DNA from 3 places in the Hafnia alvei genome. Region 1 is predicted to be linked to each of the others. Evidence: predicted binding sites of a transcription regulator. Region 1 holds the regulator's gene; each other region holds the start of a gene.
What was found. Region 1 encodes sigma-54, which starts transcription at its own class of promoters, with help from an activator protein. Its sites were predicted from a motif close to GTTGGCACANNTTTCGCTNT; they were not measured.
Positions count from the first base shown of each region.

Region 2: the regulator sigma-54 is predicted to act here: its motif matches at 3,217-3,236, upstream of glnK (P-II family nitrogen regulator).
Region 3: the regulator sigma-54 is predicted to act here: its motif matches at 4,039-4,058, upstream of glnA (glutamate--ammonia ligase).

Region 1 covers NZ_OZ061315.1:4,078,003-4,084,235, reverse strand. The annotation lists gene AB3Y96_RS19090 (transcription antiterminator) at 1-227, shown strand, start outside; gene npr (PTS phosphocarrier protein NPr) at 300-572, opposite strand; gene rapZ (RNase adapter RapZ) at 584-1,435, opposite strand; gene ptsN (PTS IIA-like nitrogen regulatory protein PtsN) at 1,578-2,042, opposite strand; gene hpf (ribosome hibernation promoting factor) at 2,167-2,454, opposite strand; gene rpoN (RNA polymerase factor sigma-54) at 2,478-3,911, opposite strand; gene lptB (LPS export ABC transporter ATP-binding protein) at 4,043-4,768, opposite strand; gene lptA (lipopolysaccharide ABC transporter substrate-binding protein LptA) at 4,775-5,404, opposite strand; gene lptC (LPS export ABC transporter periplasmic protein LptC) at 5,373-5,951, opposite strand; gene kdsC (3-deoxy-manno-octulosonate-8-phosphatase KdsC) at 5,948-6,233, opposite strand, start outside.
Region 2 covers NZ_OZ061315.1:3,525,210-3,531,442, reverse strand. The annotation lists gene AB3Y96_RS16705 (SmdA family multidrug ABC transporter permease/ATP-binding protein) at 1-1,180, shown strand, start outside; gene AB3Y96_RS16700 (SmdB family multidrug efflux ABC transporter permease/ATP-binding protein) at 1,173-2,951, shown strand; gene glnK (P-II family nitrogen regulator) at 3,285-3,623, shown strand; gene amtB (ammonium transporter AmtB) at 3,654-4,946, shown strand; gene tesB (acyl-CoA thioesterase II) at 5,026-5,886, opposite strand; gene AB3Y96_RS16680 (YbaY family lipoprotein) at 6,179-6,233, shown strand, end outside.
Region 3 covers NZ_OZ061315.1:4,783,836-4,790,068, forward strand. The annotation lists gene AB3Y96_RS22200 (methyl-accepting chemotaxis protein) at 240-1,877, shown strand; gene typA (ribosome-dependent GTPase TypA) at 1,945-3,768, opposite strand; gene glnA (glutamate--ammonia ligase) at 4,135-5,544, shown strand; gene glnL (nitrogen regulation protein NR(II)) at 5,834-6,233, shown strand, end outside.

The sequences.
Region 1 (6,233 bases):
CGGTGATTTATACCGTGCTTGCTCCGCAAGGCGTGCGTTGGAGCGAGAACGAAACGGCGCATGTGATCTTCCTGCTCGCCATTAGCAAGCAGGATTACGAAGAGGCGATGGCTATTTACGACTTGTTCGTGACCTTTATGCGAGAACGCGCTGTAGGACGGTTATTGGCTAGCACTGACTTTGAACAGTTTAGGGCCATTGCGATGGATTGTTTGAGCCGCAGTTAATTCCATCCTATTGATAGAGTTGAATAAAAAAGCCTCTGCATGCAGAGGCTTTTAAATATAAAAATTTAACACTCAGTCTTCATCAAACCCGGCTTCAAACAACGAAATGACGGCTTCTAACGCTTTGTCTTCATCCGGCCCTTCGGCCTGAACCTCAATATGACCGCCTTGAGCAGAATCTAACATCAGAAGTGCGATAACGCTGCTGGCTTCAGCTTCAACGCCGCTTTCGTTACGCAGCAATACTTCAGCATCAAAGCCTTGAACCAGTTCAAACAATTTCATCGCTGGGCGAGCATGCATACCCAAACGGTTTTTGATTTCCACGGTTTGCTTTACGGTCATACAACGGGTGCCTATTTACGTTTTTCAAGCGTACGGTGGCGAGATTGCACGTTTTTCCCGCGTGAGCGGAAATAGTCTGCAAGCTGCTCCGCCACATAAACAGAACGATGTTTGCCGCCGGTACAGCCGATGGCTACCGTGAGATAGCTGCGGTTGTTGGTTTCCAGCATTGGCAGCCACTGTTCCAAATAGCTGCGTGTCTGATAAATAAAGTTATGCACTTCGGTATGACGATCCAAAAATGCAGCAACTGGTTTATCAAGGCCTGTCATTGGGCGCAGTTTGGGATCCCAGTGCGGGTTAGGCAGAAAGCGAACGTCGAAGACATAATCGGCATCAATGGGAATACCGTGTTTGAAGCCAAATGATTCAAATACCATCGTCAGCTCGCGCTCGCGTTTGCCAAGCAGGCGCGTACGCAGCATTTCAGCCAGTTCATGTACCGACATTTCGGACGTGTCGATAATAAGATCGGCGCGTGAGCGTAATGGCTCCAGCAAATCACTCTCTTCATCAATGGCGCTTTCGAGCGACAGATTTTTAGCTGAGAGAGGGTGCAGGCGACGGGTATCGCTGTATCGACGGATCAGCGTATTACGATCGGCATCTAAAAACAGCAGCTGCGGAGAGAAGCTGTCAGGCAGACTGTCCATCGCTATTTCCAAAACTTCTGGAGATTCTGGCATGTTGCGCACGTCAATACTGACGGCGGCGGAGGTTCCGCGATCGGCCAGAGAGCGAGCTAAATTTGGCAAGAGCTCAACGGGAAGATTGTCTACACAATAAAATCCCATGTCCTCAAGCGCACGTAACGCAACGGATTTCCCTGAACCGGAACGGCCGCTGACAATCATCAGCACCATGTCACAACTCCCCTTGAGTTCGGACAGCCGCATGGCTGTCTGTGGAAATTTGACCTCCCAAAGGAGGTCTATCACAAATTGTTATACCCAATGTAACGTGACGCAGCACATCCTGCCACTGTTTTGACAGCGTGCTAACGCATTATTCTGTAATGATTTTGTACAGCTCATCATCGCTTTGCGCGCTGCGTAGTTGGCGGCAGACGCCTTTATCGGCCAATTTCTGCGCCATGATAGCGAGTGTTTGTAAGTGGGTTTTGCATTGGTCTGCAGGGACCAGCAAGGCAAACAGCAGGTCAACGGGTTGATTATCGATAGCATCAAAGCTTATCGGCTGTTCTAGATGAATGAAAACCGCAATGGCTCGCAGGGTGTCTTCCTCAAGCTTGCCGTGAGGAATCGCAATGCCGTTGCCAATGCCGGTGCTCCCCATACGCTCACGCGTTAAGATCGCATCAAAGACGATCTGTGGTGGCAGGTTCAGCTGTGCAGCCGCCAGTTCGCTGATAATTTCCAGTGCGCGCTTCTTGCTGGAACAGTGAACTGCATTGCGTGTGCACTCCGGACTCAGTACGGAGGTTAATGGCATAGTTAAATCGTTACTCATCTCATCTTCTTCATTTAAATCAGACCAAAGGGCTGATTTTTCATGCTCCCCATGATGGCTTATCGGCCCGTTTCATGGAAGAAACAGGCCGATGAAGTCAGCAGGCGTTTAAACTATTTAAACGCTAGTGTTGTTTCAATTTGTCTTTATGTTTATTGAGCTGGCGCGCCAGTTTATCAACCAGAGTATCAATAGCAGCATACATATCTAGCTGCTCCGAGGTAGCATGCAGCTCACCGCCGTTAATATGTACCGTTGCTTCCGCAATGTGTTGGATTTTCTCCACGCTCAGTACGACATAAACCTGATTTATTCGGTCAAAATATTGCTCGAGCTTGCCAAATTTTGTGGTGACGAATTCGCGCAAAGCTTCGGTAATTTCGACATGGTGTCCGGTAATGTTGAGCTGCATAGTGTCTTCCTTCTCTGTTATGGTCAAACCAATTGTTTGCGTTGGTTTGACGGTGGGATGGACAAAGACTCTCGGTATTTCGCAACGGTACGTCTGGCAACCATAATACCCTGATCGGCAAGCAAGGTCGCTAGCTTGCTGTCGCTCAACGGTTTGGCAGGGTTCTCCGCCGCAACGAGTTTCTTCACTAGTGCACGGATCGCCGTTGAGGAAGCTTCGCCGCCATCTTCGGTGCTGACGTGACTTGAGAAGAAATATTTCAGTTCAAATATGCCTCGCGGGCTGTGCAGAAACTTCTGCGTTGTCACGCGCGAGATGGTGGATTCATGCATTTCGACCTGCTGGGCAATATCAGCCAGCACCATCGGCTTCATGAACTCAGCGCCATTATCAAAAAATGCCTGCTGCTGTTCTACGATACAGCGTGACACTTTCAGCAAGGTCTCATTACGGCTTTCCAGACTTTTAATCAGCCACTTCGCTTCTTGCAGATTGCTGCGGATGAACTGGGTATCGCTATCGCTTCGGGTTTGTGCGCCGAGCGAGACGTAATGCTGATTAATTTTGAGACGTGGAACGCTGTCCTGATTTAATTCAACGCCCCAACGGCCCTGATGTTTGTGCACCAAAACATCTGGGATCACGTAGTCGGATTCGCCGGTATTGATAGAAAGCCCTGGGCGCGGATCGAGCGTTTGGATCAGCTGCATCGCCGCTTTGAGGACATCTTCTTTTAGCTTAGTCGAACGCATCAGATTACGGAAATCGTGATTCGCTAAGAGATCTAAATGCTTATCAACAATGAGGCGTGCTTCGATAAGGAAAGGCGTTCCATCGGTGAACTGGGAGAGCTGAACCAGCAGGCAATCACGCAGATCGCGGGCGGCAACGCCAACGGGGTCGAAACGCTGTACGCGTTTAAGTACCGCTTCGACTTCATCCATCATGACGTGTTCATCGCCCATGCTCTCTAAAATATCGTCGAGAGAAGAGGTGAGGTAGCCAGTATCATCCACGGCATCGACGATGGCGGTGGCAATAGCCAGATCGGTATCGCTAAACGGGGTGAGTTCAACTTGCCACATTAGATAATCTTGCAGGGTCTGGGTAGTTTCCCCCTGATAGATCGGTAGCTCGTCGTCGCTGTAGTCCGTTCCTGTTCCTGATGGGGTGCCAGCCGTATAAATTTCGTCCCATGTGGCATCGAGAGGAAGTTCTTCCGGCATATCCGGCTGCTCTAGCTGTTCGCGTGTGTCCAGCTCTTCGTTGACTTCTTCCGTTGAAGTTTCGATTTCATCGTGAGTGTCATCTTGTTCAAGCAGCGGGTTGCTTTCTAATGCTTGTTGAATCTCTTGCTGAAGCTCTAGCGTTGATAATTGCAACAGGCGAATCGCCTGCTGCAGCTGTGGAGTCATCGCTAGCTGCTGACTTAGCCTGAGTTGCAAACCTTGCTTCATAATCGCGAGCTCATTTCCATTGGTGTAAGCAGAGTGCCTGCTAAACTAAAAAGAGTCCGGCCGCATGAAGACCACCGTGCGGTATACCCTGCACGATGGCGCAGAGTAAATATGACGCAAGATAGCCGCCGTTACAGACGGAATTCTTCACCCAGATAGACGCGTTTAACCTGCTCATCGGCCAAGATTTCAGATGGCGTACCATGAGCAATCAGGTTGCCCTGGTTCACGATATAAGCACGTTCACAAACGTCTAGCGTTTCACGCACGTTATGGTCGGTAATCAATACGCCCAAACCGCGGTCGCGCAGGTGTTCGATAATTTTTTTAATATCAATAACAGAGATTGGGTCAACGCCCGCAAAAGGTTCATCTAACAGGATAAACTTAGGATTTGCGGCTAGAGCGCGTGCAATTTCAACGCGGCGGCGTTCACCACCGGACAGCGATTGTCCGAGGTTGTCACGCAGATGAGCGATGTGGAACTCTTCCATTAGCTCATCGGCACGATCGGCACGCTGCTCTTTGGTTAGATCTTCGCGAATCTCTAACACGGCCATAAGGTTGTTATACACACTCAGGCGGCGAAAGATAGAGGCTTCTTGCGGTAGATAGCCGATCCCACGGCGAGCACGTGCGTGCAGCGGCAGCAGGCTGATGTCTTCATCGTCAATCTCGATGCGGCCCGCATCACGAGGCACGATACCAACAACCATATAAAAGGTGGTGGTTTTACCCGCACCGTTCGGCCCTAACAGCCCTACGATTTCGCCTGAGTTAACGGTGAGGCTAACATTTTCTACGACGCGGCGGCCTTTGTAGGCCTTGGCCAGATTTTCAGCAATTAAAGTTGCCATAACGAATTAGTTACTCTTGGTCTGTGAGGACTGACTAAACGGAGATTTACCCTGCGGCGCTGCAGGTTTGCTCTGCGGTTTCGATTTGGCTGGAGCTGCCGCCGGAGCTGCTTTGCCGCCTTTATCCTGCAACTGGGATGGGATCAGCACCGTGGTTACGCGCTTGCCTTTATCGCTAAAGGCTTCCATCTGCTGTTGTTTAACCAGATAGGTGATTTTGTCGCCTTTAATGCTGCTATCAACCTGTTTCAGGAAGGCATCGCCGGTCAGAATGACAAAGTCTTTATCCAGTTCATAACGCAGTTTCTGTCCATGACCACTCACCGGTTTGCCGTTGTCTTGCATCTGGTAGAAAGTGACGGGATTACCGTAACCTTCAACAACTTCTTTTCCTTGAGCACCGTTAGGACGGATCACCACAACTTTATCGGCGTTGATTTTGATGGTGCCCTGAGTCACGACCACATCACCGGTAAAGGTCACGGTGTTGCCTTGCATGTCCAAAGACTGCTGAGCCGAATCAATATGGATCGGTTGCTCTGTATCTCCGGTCAGTGCCAGCACAGGTGCGCTGGCTGCGATCAATGAACCGGCAATGATAAGGCTAAGGATTTTGTTGTTTGTTTTGAATTTCATAATAGGTTTTTACCTTGTCAATCAGCCTTGCGGATTTTTCCCGCATGTTCCCGCGCATCTTCAGACCATGGGAGGTGAAGTTTGACCCATAAAGAGTGACTTCATCATCAGAGCTGACGTCCTGAGTCACTAGATTTACCTGCGCATTATCGGTGGTAATCCTTTCCAATTGCGAGGTCGTCGTCAAACTGTTTACTTCAACGTTACCGTATAAATAAAGCATACGGTCATCGGTAAGTTTTGCTTTGTCAGCGCGAATAGACCAAGTCGGTTGAACGTCCTGATCGTAAGTCGTCAGCACCGGGTGGTTAAACCAACTGGTTTTATCCTCGGTGAAATGCTGAACATCTTCTGCTACCAGCTTATAGCTTAGTTTACCTGTCGGGTCATAAACCACGGTCAGAGTATGCTGGCTGCGGTAGGTCGGTTCCTGATTATTCACGGGGGTTAGCACGGTATCGGAATCATTTTCGGTGAGATTCCATCCAATTAGTGCCAATGCAATAACCGTTAATAGCAGGATGACCCAGCGTTTGGTTTTACTCATATTGATAGCCCTTTGGCCTCATCCAGCTTGTTCTGTGACTGGAGGATAAGGTCGCATAACTCACGAACTGCACCGCGCCCGCCTGCAATACGGGTAACATATTGAGCGCGCTGCAATAAAATAGGGTGCGCGTCTGCTACGGCAACAGAAAGTCCTACTTTGGCCATGACTGGCCAGTCGATCAAATCATCGCCAATGTATGCAACCTGATGAGGCTGCAAATTCAGATCGGAGAGAATTTTTTCAAAGGCAATCAGTTTATCAGATTGCCCCTGATATAGG
Region 2 (6,233 bases), 550 kb from region 1:
TCAGGCTCAAGAGAGCTTGACCAGCATTCGCATGATTAAATCCTTTGGTTTAGAAAATCATCAGTCGAAACGCTTTGCCGACGTTGCAGCTGAAGCCGGTGTCCGCAATATGCACGTGGCCAAGGTCGATGCACGCTTTAACCCGACGATTTTTATCGCGATTGGCTGTGCCAACTTGCTGGCGATCGGCGGCGGCGGGGTGATGGTGATTCATGGTCACCTGACGTTAGGGCAATTGACCAGTTTTGTGATGTATCTGGGCTTAATGATTTGGCCGATGTTGGCATTAGCGTGGATGTTTAACATCGTGGAGCGCGGTAGCGCGGCCTATAGCCGTATTCGCAGCATGCTGTCCGAGCCGTCAACCGTTCAAGACGGCGAACGGTCTTTACCACTGGGGCGAGGTGCTCTTAGTGTTAATATCGAGCGTTTCGCTTATAGCGAAGGGACTCATCCTGTACTGCATAACATCCAATTCAATCTCGCGCCGGGTCAGATGCTAGGCCTGTGCGGACCAACGGGCGCGGGCAAAAGCGCGTTGCTCTCATTGATTCAGCGACAGTTTGATCCCGACCAAGGGGAAGTGTGTTTCCACGGCATCTCTTTGCGTGAGCTGCGTCTTGATGAATGGCGCGCTCGGCTCGCCGTGGTGAGCCAAACACCGTTCCTGTTCTCGGATTCTGTTGCCATGAATATTGCATTAGGTAAACCTGATGCAACACAAGAAGACATTGAACGCGTGGCGAAGCTCGCCAGCGTACATGAGGATATTCTGCGCTTGCCCGAAGGCTATCAAACCGAAGTGGGAGAGCGTGGTGTGATGCTGTCCGGTGGGCAAAAGCAGCGCATCTCTATCGCTCGAGCATTGCTATTAGATGCCGAGATTTTGATCCTCGACGATGCGCTATCGGCGGTTGATGGCCGCACAGAATATCAAATTCTGCATAATCTGCGCGAATGGGGAGAGAATCGAACGGTGATTATCAGCGCTCATCGTCTTTCTGCGCTGACAGAAGCCAGCGAGATCCTTGTTCTGCAGCAAGGCGTTGTGGCTCAGCGTGGCTTGCACACTGAACTGAGCCAACAGCGCGGTTGGTATCGAGATATGCATCGCTTCCAGCAAATTGAAGCTCAGCTTGATGAACCCGATTCGCAGATTCAGGAGCCAGATAATGCGTAATATCAAACAGCTCTGGCCCACCCTGAAACGCCTGCTCGCCTATGGTGGCCCGTACAAAAAACCGTTGGCGATTGCCGTGGTTATGCTATGGGTGGCTGCGGCTGCGGAAGTTTGTGGCCCGATTATCATCAGCTACTTCATCGATAATGTGGTTGCCAAAGGCGATCTCAGACTTGGGTTGGTGACAGGCTTAGCACTGTTATATCTGCTGCTTGAATTTACCGCCGCGGGCTTGCAGTATGCGCAGGCATTATTGTTCAACCGTGCGGCGGTTGGCGTCGTACAACAGCTACGTACCGACGTTATGGATGCTGCGCTGCGTCAGCCTCTATCCGCTTTTGATAATCAGCCTGTTGGGCAGCTTATTTCGCGAGTGACCAACGACACTGAAGTGATCAAAGATCTTTATGTCACGGTGGTGGCGACGGTGCTGAAAAGCGCGGCGCTGATTGGTGCGATGCTGGTGGCCATGTTTACCCTTGATTGGCGAATGGCACTGATTTCTATTTGTATTTTCCCCGCCGTGTTTGTAGTGATGGCGGTTTATCAACATTACAGCACGCCGATTGTACGTCGCGTTCGTAGCTATCTTGCTGATATCAATGATGGTTTTAACGAAGTGATCAACGGCATGGGCGTTATCCAACAGTTCCGCCAGCAGGCGCGCTTTGGTGAGAAAATGGGGGAGGTTAGCCGCTCTCATTATCAGGCGCGTATGCAAACACTGCGTCTGGAAGGTTTTTTGCTGCGACCGTTGCTGAGCCTCTTCTCCGCGATGATCCTCTGTGGATTGTTAATGATGTTTGGCTTCAGCGCCGAAGGTTCGATTGGCGTGGGCGTGCTTTATGCTTTCATTAACTATTTAGGTCGTCTGAATGAGCCTTTGATTGAGCTCACCAGCCAACAGTCCATGATGCAGCAGGCCGTTGTTGCCGGGGAGCGCATTTTCGAGTTGATGGATGATGCTCAACAGAACTACGGCGGCGACATTCAGCCTTTGCAGAGCGGGCGAGTCGATGTTAACAACGTGACTTTTGCCTATCGGGAAGGCCGCCCAGTTTTGCAGGATATTAATCTGCACATTGCATCGCGCGGATTTGTGGCTTTGGTAGGGCATACCGGCAGCGGTAAATCGACGCTGGCTAATTTACTGATGGGTTACTATCCGGTTAATCAGGGTGAGATCTGTATTGATGGCCGATCGATCCCTACGCTGAGCCATCAGGTTCTGCGTGAAGGCGTGGCTATGGTTCAGCAGGATCCTGTGGTGATGGCAGAGTCGGTTATGCATAACGTGACGCTTGGCCGTGATATCAGCGAGGATCAGGTGTGGAAAGCGCTGGAGGATGTCCAGCTTGCACCGCTGGTCAGAAGCTGGCCGCAGGGGATTCAAACCCAGCTGGGTGAACAGGGTAATAATTTGTCTGTGGGGCAAAAACAGCTGTTAGCGATGGCGCGTGTGCTGGTTCAGGCTCCTCAAATCCTCATTCTGGATGAGGCTACGGCCAATATAGACTCCGGTACCGAGCAGGCAATTCAGAAAGCGCTCAATGTGATTCGCCAGCAAACAACCTTAATTGTTATTGCTCATCGCTTGTCGACCATTGTCGATGCTGACTCTATTCTTGTTCTGCACCGAGGACAGGCGGTAGAACAAGGCTCGCATCATGAGCTGTTAGCGAAGCAGGGACGTTACTACCAAATGCATCAGCTGCAATTGGTGGGAGAGGCGCTGGCGGCTGGATTGCATCAAGAATCACCGACGATCTAAATATTGTCCATCGCTACAAAGCCGGTTGTTATGCCACGGATGCATAGCACCGGCTTTTTGTTTTCTGCAGCGTCAATCACGGCAATTGCCTCTGTGCATTTGCAGTGCATCGTAGCTTTGAATTGTGTAAAAAAAATGCACCGTATATTCCCTGATTGCACGCTATTGGTGCGTTTTTGAGAAATGCCTCACGTTTTATCTACTGTAACCGTGTCTTTCCCTCCCTAAAACCAGCATTTTCTTCCGCGGACTAACCTTATGCAAAGTTGGCATAGCCTTTGCTCATATCAATGCGTAGACGAAATTATTCGAAGTCATGTGAGGAGAGGCCGTATGAAGCTTGTAACCGTGGTGATTAAGCCGTTCAAACTGGAAGACGTACGTGAAGCCCTTTCCTCTGTTGGGATCCAGGGATTGACCGTTACCGAGGTGAAGGGATTTGGCCGCCAGAAAGGCCACGCCGAGTTATACCGTGGGGCAGAGTACAACGTGAATTTCTTGCCCAAAGTAAAAATTGATGTGGCGATTGCTGACGATCAGCTCGATGAGGTGATCGATGTCATCAGCAAATCAGCCTATACCGGAAAAATTGGCGACGGGAAAATCTTTGTTGCCGAACTACAGCGCGTTATTCGCATTCGTACCGGTGAAACCGACGAAGCGGCTCTGTAATTAATAACTCACACAGATAGGGATGGATTAATGATGAAAACACGCTTATCCACTTTAGCTCTGGGGAGTGCTTTATTACTACCCGGTGCCGCCATGGCCGCAACGCCAGCCGTAGCAGATAAGGCTGATAACGCCTTTATGATGATTTGTACTGCGCTCGTTCTGTTTATGACCATCCCCGGTATTGGCCTATTTTACGGTGGATTATTACGCTCCAAAAACGTGCTGTCATTGATGACGCAGGTGATGGTGACGTTTGCCGCCATCTGCGTGCTGTGGATTGTCTATGGCTACTCTTTGGCATTTGGTTCCGGTAACGCCATTTTTGGCAACCTAGATGAAGTGATGCTGAAAGGGATTGGGCTAACCGATTTAACCGGCTCATTCTACAAGATGATCCACGTTGCGTTTCAGGGCTCATTCGCCTGTATTACCGTTGGTCTGATTGTGGGCTCGTTTGCAGAACGTATTCGCTTTTCGGCGGTGCTAATTTTTGCCGTACTGTGGTTCACGATCTCTTATATTCCGATGGCTCATATGGTGTGGGGCGGTGGATATTTAGCGGCAGACGGAGCGCTGGACTTTGCGGGTGGGACGGTTGTGCATATTAATGCGGCGATTGCAGGTTTGGTTGGTGCGTATCTGTTAGGTAAGCGTGCAGGATTTGGCAAAGAAGCCTTCAAGCCTCATAACCTACCGATGGTCTTTATGGGAACTGCGATTCTGTATATCGGTTGGTTTGGCTTTAACGCAGGCTCGGCAAGTGCAGCGAATGAAATTGCCGCGCTGGCCTTTGTGAATACGGTGGTAGCGACGGCGGGGGCGATTCTGTCTTGGGTATTAGCTGAGTGGATGACGCGCGGGAAACCCTCTCTGCTGGGCGCGTGTTCTGGCTGTATCGCTGGGCTGGTTGCGGTAACGCCTGCCGCAGGCACCGTTGGAGTGGGGGGCGCGCTGTTGCTCGGCCTGATTGCGGGTATCGCTGGGCTGTGGGGCGTGGTGATGCTGAAACGCTGGCTGAAGGTGGATGATACCTGTGACGTATTCGGTGTACATGGCGTGTGCGGTATCGTGGGGTGTTTAGCCACGGGTATCCTAACTGCAACGTCTTTGGGAGGAACCGGTTATGCCGAAGGGGTGACGATGGGTCATCAGTTAGGCGTGCAGGCTCTTAGCGTTGTGGTCTGCATTGTTTGGTCCGGTGTGGCAGCGTTAATTGCCTTCAAGATTGCCGATGTTTGTGTTGGCCTGCGTGTGCCGGAAGAACAAGAGCGTGAAGGCTTAGACGTCAACAGTCACGGTGAGAACGCGTACAACCAGTAGTTTCCTTTTTTATCGTTCAATTGCAGAGGTGAAAAGGGCGGAGAAATCCGCCCTTTTGCGTTATGAGTGATGCTCGTTTTTACGAACGCTGGCGGATTACGCCTTCCTGCACCGTAGACGCAATCAGCTCACCGGCTCGGTTATAGAATTGTCCACGCACAAAACCGCGAGCGCCAGACGCTGAGGTGCTCTCGACCGCATAAAGTAGCCACTCATCCAAGCGGAACGGGCGATGGAACCACATCGAATGGTCAATCGTTGCGACCTGCATGCCAGGCTCTAAGAACCCTTTACCGTGTGGCTGTAAGGCGGTTGGTAGGAAGTTGAAATCAGACGCGTAACCCAGCAAGTACTGATGAATACGTGGGTCGTCAGGCATTTCGCCATTGGCTTTGAACCAAACGTTACGGATTGGCTCTTCTACTTTGCCCATCAAAGGGTTATGGAAACTTACCGGACGCATCTCAAGCGGTTTTTCACAGGTAAATTTTTCACGTACGGCTTCAGGGATAAGGTGCGCCATGCTACTGGCAATTTCAGACTCAGATTTTAATGATTCCGGCGCGGGTACATCGGGCATCACGTTTTGGTGTTCGAAACCGTCTTCTGCAGTCTGGAAAGATGCCGTCATGTAGAAAATAGGTTTACCGTGCTGCACCGCCTTTACCCTGCGCGCGCTGAAACTATTGCCGTCACGCAGATTTTCAACGTCATAGATTATCGGCTGGCTGCTATCGCCGGGGCGGAGGAAATAGCTGTGAAAGGAGTGAATATTGCGTTCTAAAGGCACCGTTTGTTTCGCGGCATAGAGCGCTTGACCAACCACCTGACCGCCAAAAACCTGACGTAAGCCAAGATCTTCACTCTGCCCGCGATAGATCCCTTCTTCGATTTTTTCCAGATCTAACAGATCGAGTAAATTTTTTAATGCCTGACTCATGAGTGAGATCCTAATTAACCAGTGTTGAAAACAGGAGCGAAAACCCCAATTGCATTATCAATTATGGCAGAACTTATCACAAAACTATTTAAGGGGGTGCCATCGTTTCTAGGGTTCAATTATCTGAAAATGTTAATGTAAAGTAGATAAAACTGGAAAACTCAGCGCTTTGTGCCATGCTTATCAAGTATCGTAGTTTAAGAAACTATTTTAAGAGGCTCGTATCGGTTGCTCAATGTGCTTTTGTAGATTGGCATCCGATAACAAAAATAAAAGGAAGGAGACCGAACTTATGAAACTCTGGAAAATTGTAGGTGGTGTACTGATGACCGCAACGGTTGCTGGCT
Region 3 (6,233 bases), 710 kb from region 1:
CGCCGCAACGAATACAGAATATCCAAAATCCGCTGTTCTGGGGCTTTCTACAACACCCTGATAGCCGAACTCCCTACTTAAACGCGCAAAAATTGGACATAGATCACAATTCCTCACTGCGCATGACTATTTCAATAGCATCAAAACCTTTATTTCACTGTGGGTATAAGAATTTTCTAACTTCCGCCGATAGCAAATCAAACATCGCATATTTATTACCCAAAATAAGGCCGGAAATTATGTTTAAAAATCTAACAATCAGAACAGGGCTGCTCATTTTATTGGCCGTATTTGCCTTACTCCAATTTACATCCAGTGGAATCGGAATGTTTTTTCTTCATCAAAACGATAAAGACGTCAGCTTTCTGGAAGTCACCGCAAGCGAACAAAAAGCACTCTCCGATTCACGTGATGCCGTCTTACGCCTGCGTTCGATTATTGATAGCACCGTTATTCAACTCACCAATAACATGCCGGTTAATGTGCCGCAGGTCGTCAAAACATTACGCCAAGAATTACAAGCTTCGCAGACTAACTTTGACTTGTTCATGAAGATCCCAGGTATAACGATGAGCCGGCCTGAAATCGGTAGGATCATGGAAAAAGCCCAGGCGGATCAGGTTTCAAGCGCGTTGGCGAATATTGGCTTACTGGAAAATTTCACCACACCAGAACAACTGCAACAGTCCATGACCAGCTATCAAGAATCTCGTGTGAAGGTGCGGAAAGAATATGATGACCAGTACGCCAACTATGTGAACCTGCGTCAGGAAAATCTGGTCAAGGCGAGTGCCGATAGCACGGCCTCTTACACGTTCTCCATTCAAATCATGTGCGCTATTTTAGTTGCCGTAGTGGTGCTATTTATCATTGCTTACTTCTGGCTGGATCGCATCTTGGTGAAGCCATTGAACAAGGTATCCGGCTATTTTGCCCAAATTGGTAAAGGCGATCTTCGCCACCCGATTGACGTCGAAAACAATAATGAAATCGGTAAGTTATGCGCCGCACTGCAAGAGATGCAATATGAACTGATTGAAACCGTGAAGTCCATTCGCGACGGCGTGGAGTCGATTAATATTGGCACTCAAGAAATTGCAGCCGGCAACACCGACCTCTCCAGCCGTACGGAAGAGCAGGCATCCGCGCTAGCAGAAACGGCCGCCAGCATGGAGCAGATATCGTCTACGGTTAAGCTCAACGCGGATAACGCCGTGCAAGCCTCCTCCATGATCCAAACATCGGCTTCTATCGCTCATGAAGGCGAGCAGCAGATGAAGAACATGACCACCAAAATGCACACCATCAAAACCAATGCGCAAAAGATGGGCGATATCATTAGCGTCATCGACAGCATTGCTTTCCAAACTAATATACTGGCTCTGAATGCCGCCGTGGAGGCCGCTCGTGCAGGCGAAGCCGGGCGTGGATTTGCCGTTGTCGCCAGCGAAGTGCGTAACCTTGCCCAACGCTCTGCACAGTCAGCAAAAGAAATTAACAGCCTGATTTCTGAATCTGCCTACCAAATTCAAGAAGGTGCGGAACTGGCAGATAAAACGGGGTCAACAATCGCAGAAATGACCAGCGCCATCTCGAAGGCAAGCACGATGATGGACAGCATCTCTTACGCCTCTGAAGAGCAAAGCCGTGGAGTAGAACAAATACGCGTAGCCATCACCCAAATGGATCAGGTCACTCAACAAAATGCGGCCTTGGTCGAGCAGGTCGCAACCACAGCCGCAAACGTTGAAGATCTCTCAGGCAGCCTCACACAGGCCGTCGCCGTCTTTCAAATTAATGGCCAAACCACAAAAACGGTAAAAAACTCTACGGCAGTAAAAACGGCAGAAATGCTAGATGATGAAAACTGGATCTAATTTTTAGGTATAAAAAAGGGCACCCTAAGGTGCCCTAATATCAGACTTAAACAATCGTTAAAGAAGATTAGTCTTCTTTAGGGCCACGAGCTGCGCGGCGACGGTCGTTTTCAGTCAGGTGACGTTTACGGATACGTACAGAAACCGGAGTCACTTCTACCAATTCGTCGTCATCGATGAATTCTAGAGCCTGTTCCAGAGACATTTTAATCGCAGGAACCAGGGTAGTTGCTTCATCAGTACCAGACGCACGCATGTTGGTCAGTTTCTTACCGGTCAAGCAGTTAACGGTCAGGTCGTTAGAACGAGTATGAATACCGATGATCTGGCCTTCATAAACTTCTGCACCGTGACCCAAGAACAGCTTACCGCGATCCTGCAGACCGAACAGAGCAAACGCAACCGCTTTACCCTGACCGTTAGAGATCAGCACGCCGTTCTGACGCTGGCCGATTTCGCCTGGACGTACATCGTCGTAATGGCTGAAGGTGGAGTACAGCAAACCAGTACCAGAAGTCATAGTCATGAATTCAGTACGGAAGCCGATCAGGCCACGCGCAGGGATGATGTAATCCAAACGGATACGACCCTTGCCATCTGGAACCATGTTTTTAACGTCGCCCTTACGTTCACCCATGGCTTGCATGACTGAACCCTGGTGCTGCTCTTCGATATCCAGAGTTACGTTTTCAAACGGTTCTTGCATACGGCCATCAATCTTACGGTTGATAACCTTAGGACGAGATACTGCCAGCTCGAAACCTTCACGACGCATGTTTTCGATCAGAACCGACAGGTGAAGTTCACCACGGCCTGAAACGCGGAATGCATCAGCATCTTCAGTTTCTTCAACGCGCAGAGCAACGTTGTGTACCAGTTCTTTCTGCAGACGCTCCAGGATCTGACGGGAGGTCACGTATTTACCTTCTTTACCGCAGAACGGAGAGGTGTTTACGCAGAAGTACATGGTTACAGTTGGTTCATCAACGCTCAGAGCAGGCAGAGCTTCAACATTACCCACTTCACAAATAGTGTCGGAAATGTTCAGTTCACCCAGACCGGTGATTGCGATGATGTCGCCAGCTTCAGCAACGTCAGCTTCGATACGCTCCAGACCCATGTGGGTCAGAACTTTACCGACTTTACCGTTACGAGTTTTGCCTTCGCTATCGATCAAAGTAACCTGTTGGTTAGGTTTGATTTTACCGCGTTTGATACGGCCGATACCGATAACGCCAACGTAGTTGTTGTAGTCCAGCTGAGAAATTTGCATCTGGAAAGGTGCGTCAGCTTCAACTTGTGGCGGAGATACATGGTCAACAATCGCTTGATACAGCGGAGTCATGTCGTCGGCCATATCGTTATGGTCCAGACCCGCAATACCGTTCAACGCAGATGCGTAAACGATTGGGAAGTCCAGCTGCTCGTCGGTTGCGTCCAAGTTAACGAACAGGTCGAATACCTGATCGACAACCCAGTCAGGACGTGCGCCCGGACGGTCAACTTTGTTGATAACCACAATTGGTTTCAGACCGTTAGCAAATGCTTTTTTGGTCACGAAACGGGTCTGCGGCATAGGGCCATCCATTGCGTCAACAACCAGCAGTACCGAGTCAACCATAGACATTACACGTTCAACTTCGCCACCGAAGTCAGCATGCCCCGGGGTATCCACGATGTTGATACGGTAGTCTTTCCAATTAATGGCGGTGTTTTTCGCGAGGATGGTAATCCCACGCTCTTTCTCCAAATCGTTGGAGTCCATTACGCGTTCAGTTGCTTCTTCACGTTCACCGAACGTGCCGGATTGTTGTAGCAACTTGTCAACCAGGGTGGTTTTCCCATGGTCAACGTGCGCAATAATGGCGATGTTACGCAGATTTTCGATCACAGCTTTGCCTCAGGCATTAGAAATAGCGCGCTATTGTACACGTAATAAGCGAGGGACTAAACAAGATCACAAGCATCTCTTATAAACAACCGTAAAAAGGTGAGTTTGTGATCCTATTCACGATGCCAAACGGCGCGGGAATGAACAATTTGCACTGGAATGGTGCATATGAAATCTTACACTGCACCATTCTGGTGCGGAATTCGATTCTGGTGCATAGTCTCCTACCACCAGATACGCCAATTATGCGCTTTCCGAGCGATTTGTAAAGTTGGCATGGTTTTAGCTTGTATAAATTTATGGTGAAAAAACCATTTATATATACAGATTCGTTCCACGACGACCTTAGGCAACCGGGAGTAGAGTATGTCCGCTGAACACGTATTAACAATGCTGAATGAGCATGAAGTCAAATTCGTAGACCTGCGTTTTACTGATACGAAAGGTAAAGAACAGCACGTTACGATCCCTGCTCATCAAGTCAATGCCGACTTCTTCGAAGAAGGTAAAATGTTTGACGGCTCCTCTATCGGCGGCTGGAAAGGTATCAACGAATCCGACATGGTGCTGATGCCAGATGCAAGCACTGCGGTTCTGGATCCGTTCTTTGAAGAACCGACTCTGATTATCCGTTGCGACATTCTTGAGCCAGGCACCATGCAGGGCTACGACCGCGACCCGCGCTCCATCTCTAAACGTGCAGAAGATTACCTGCGCGCTTCAGGCATCGCAGATACCGTTCTGTTTGGGCCTGAACCAGAATTCTTCCTGTTCGATGACATTCGTTTTGGCAGCAGCATTCGTGGCTCCCACGTAGCTATTGACGATATCGAAGGCGCATGGAACTCCAGCACCAAATACGAAGGCGGCAACAAAGGCCATCGTCCAGCGGTGAAAGGCGGCTATTTCCCAGTGCCTCCTGTCGATTCTTCACAGGATATCCGTTCTACCATGTGTCTAACCATGGAAGACATGGGTTTGGTGGTTGAAGCTCATCACCATGAAGTTGCAACAGCCGGTCAGAACGAAGTGGCAACCCGCTTCAATACCATGACCAAAAAAGCTGACGAAATTCAGATTTACAAATACGTGGTTCACAACGTGGCTCACGCATTCGGCAAAACAGCCACCTTTATGCCAAAACCAATGTTTGGCGATAATGGTTCTGGTATGCACTGCCATATGTCTCTGTCTAAGAACGGGACTAACCTGTTCGCAGGCGACAAATACGCTGGCCTGTCTGAAATGGCGCTGTACTACATTGGCGGCGTAATCAAACATGCTAAAGCAATCAATGCGCTGGCAAACCCAACGACTAACTCCTACAAGCGTTTGGTCCCTGGCTACGAAGCTCCAGTTATGCTGGCTTACTCTGCCCGTAACCGTTCTGCTTCTATCCGTATTCCAGTTATCGCCAGCCCGAAAGGACGCCGCATTGAAGTTCGCTTCCCAGATCCAGCGGCTAACCCATACCTGTGCTTCGCTGCACTGTTGATGGCAGGCTTGGACGGTATTGCGAACAAAATCCATCCTGGCGATGCTATGGATAAGAACCTGTACGATCTGCCACCAGAAGAAGCGAAAGAGATCCCTACCGTTGCGGGTTCTCTGGACGAAGCGCTGGCCTGTCTGGATGCTGACCGTGAATTCTTGACCCGCGGTGGTGTGTTCACTAACGACGCGATCGATGCTTACATCAAACTGCGTCAGGAAGAGATGGAACGTGTGCGCATGACGCCACATCCTGTTGAGTTTGAACTGTACTACAGCGTTTAAATCCGGCGTTTAAAACCAGCGTCTTAAAACACGCTCATACGCTTGGCACGCCTTATGGCGTGCCGCTAAAAGATTCAAATTGGTTCGTCGATTTTTTGTTGCCGTGGAAACTTTATACCCATCTTCGGATGGGTTTTTTTCTCCACTTTTTTTGAGCACCTAACTGATGGGCACCAGCAGAGAAATTTTTTTAACTCGCCAAATCCCACGGTTTTGAAAGCATGCTAAAGTGCATTTATCTAATTTGCACCAAAACAGTGCAGGAGCCCGCAGTATGGCCGACCAATCCATGACCGATGCGCAAACCGCACGCAAACAGCCTGATCCCGGGCAAATTCTCAATTCTCTGATTACCTGCGTATTGTTGCTCGATCGCAATCTGGCGATTCATTACGCCAATCCTGCCGCGCAACAGCTGTTAGCCCAAAGCTCGCGCAAATTATTCGGCACTCCACTCCCAGACTTATTAGGCTACTTCTCGCTGAATATTCGCCTGATGCACGATAGCCTGCACGCCGGACAGGGGTTTACCGATAATGAAGTCACGCTGGTTATCGATGGTCATGCCCACATTATGGCGCTCACGGCACAACCCATGAGTGATGACTTTATCCTGTTGGAGCTCTCACCAATGGATAGCCAGCGCCGCCTAAGCCAAGAGCAGCTCCAGCATGCACAGCAGGTTGCCG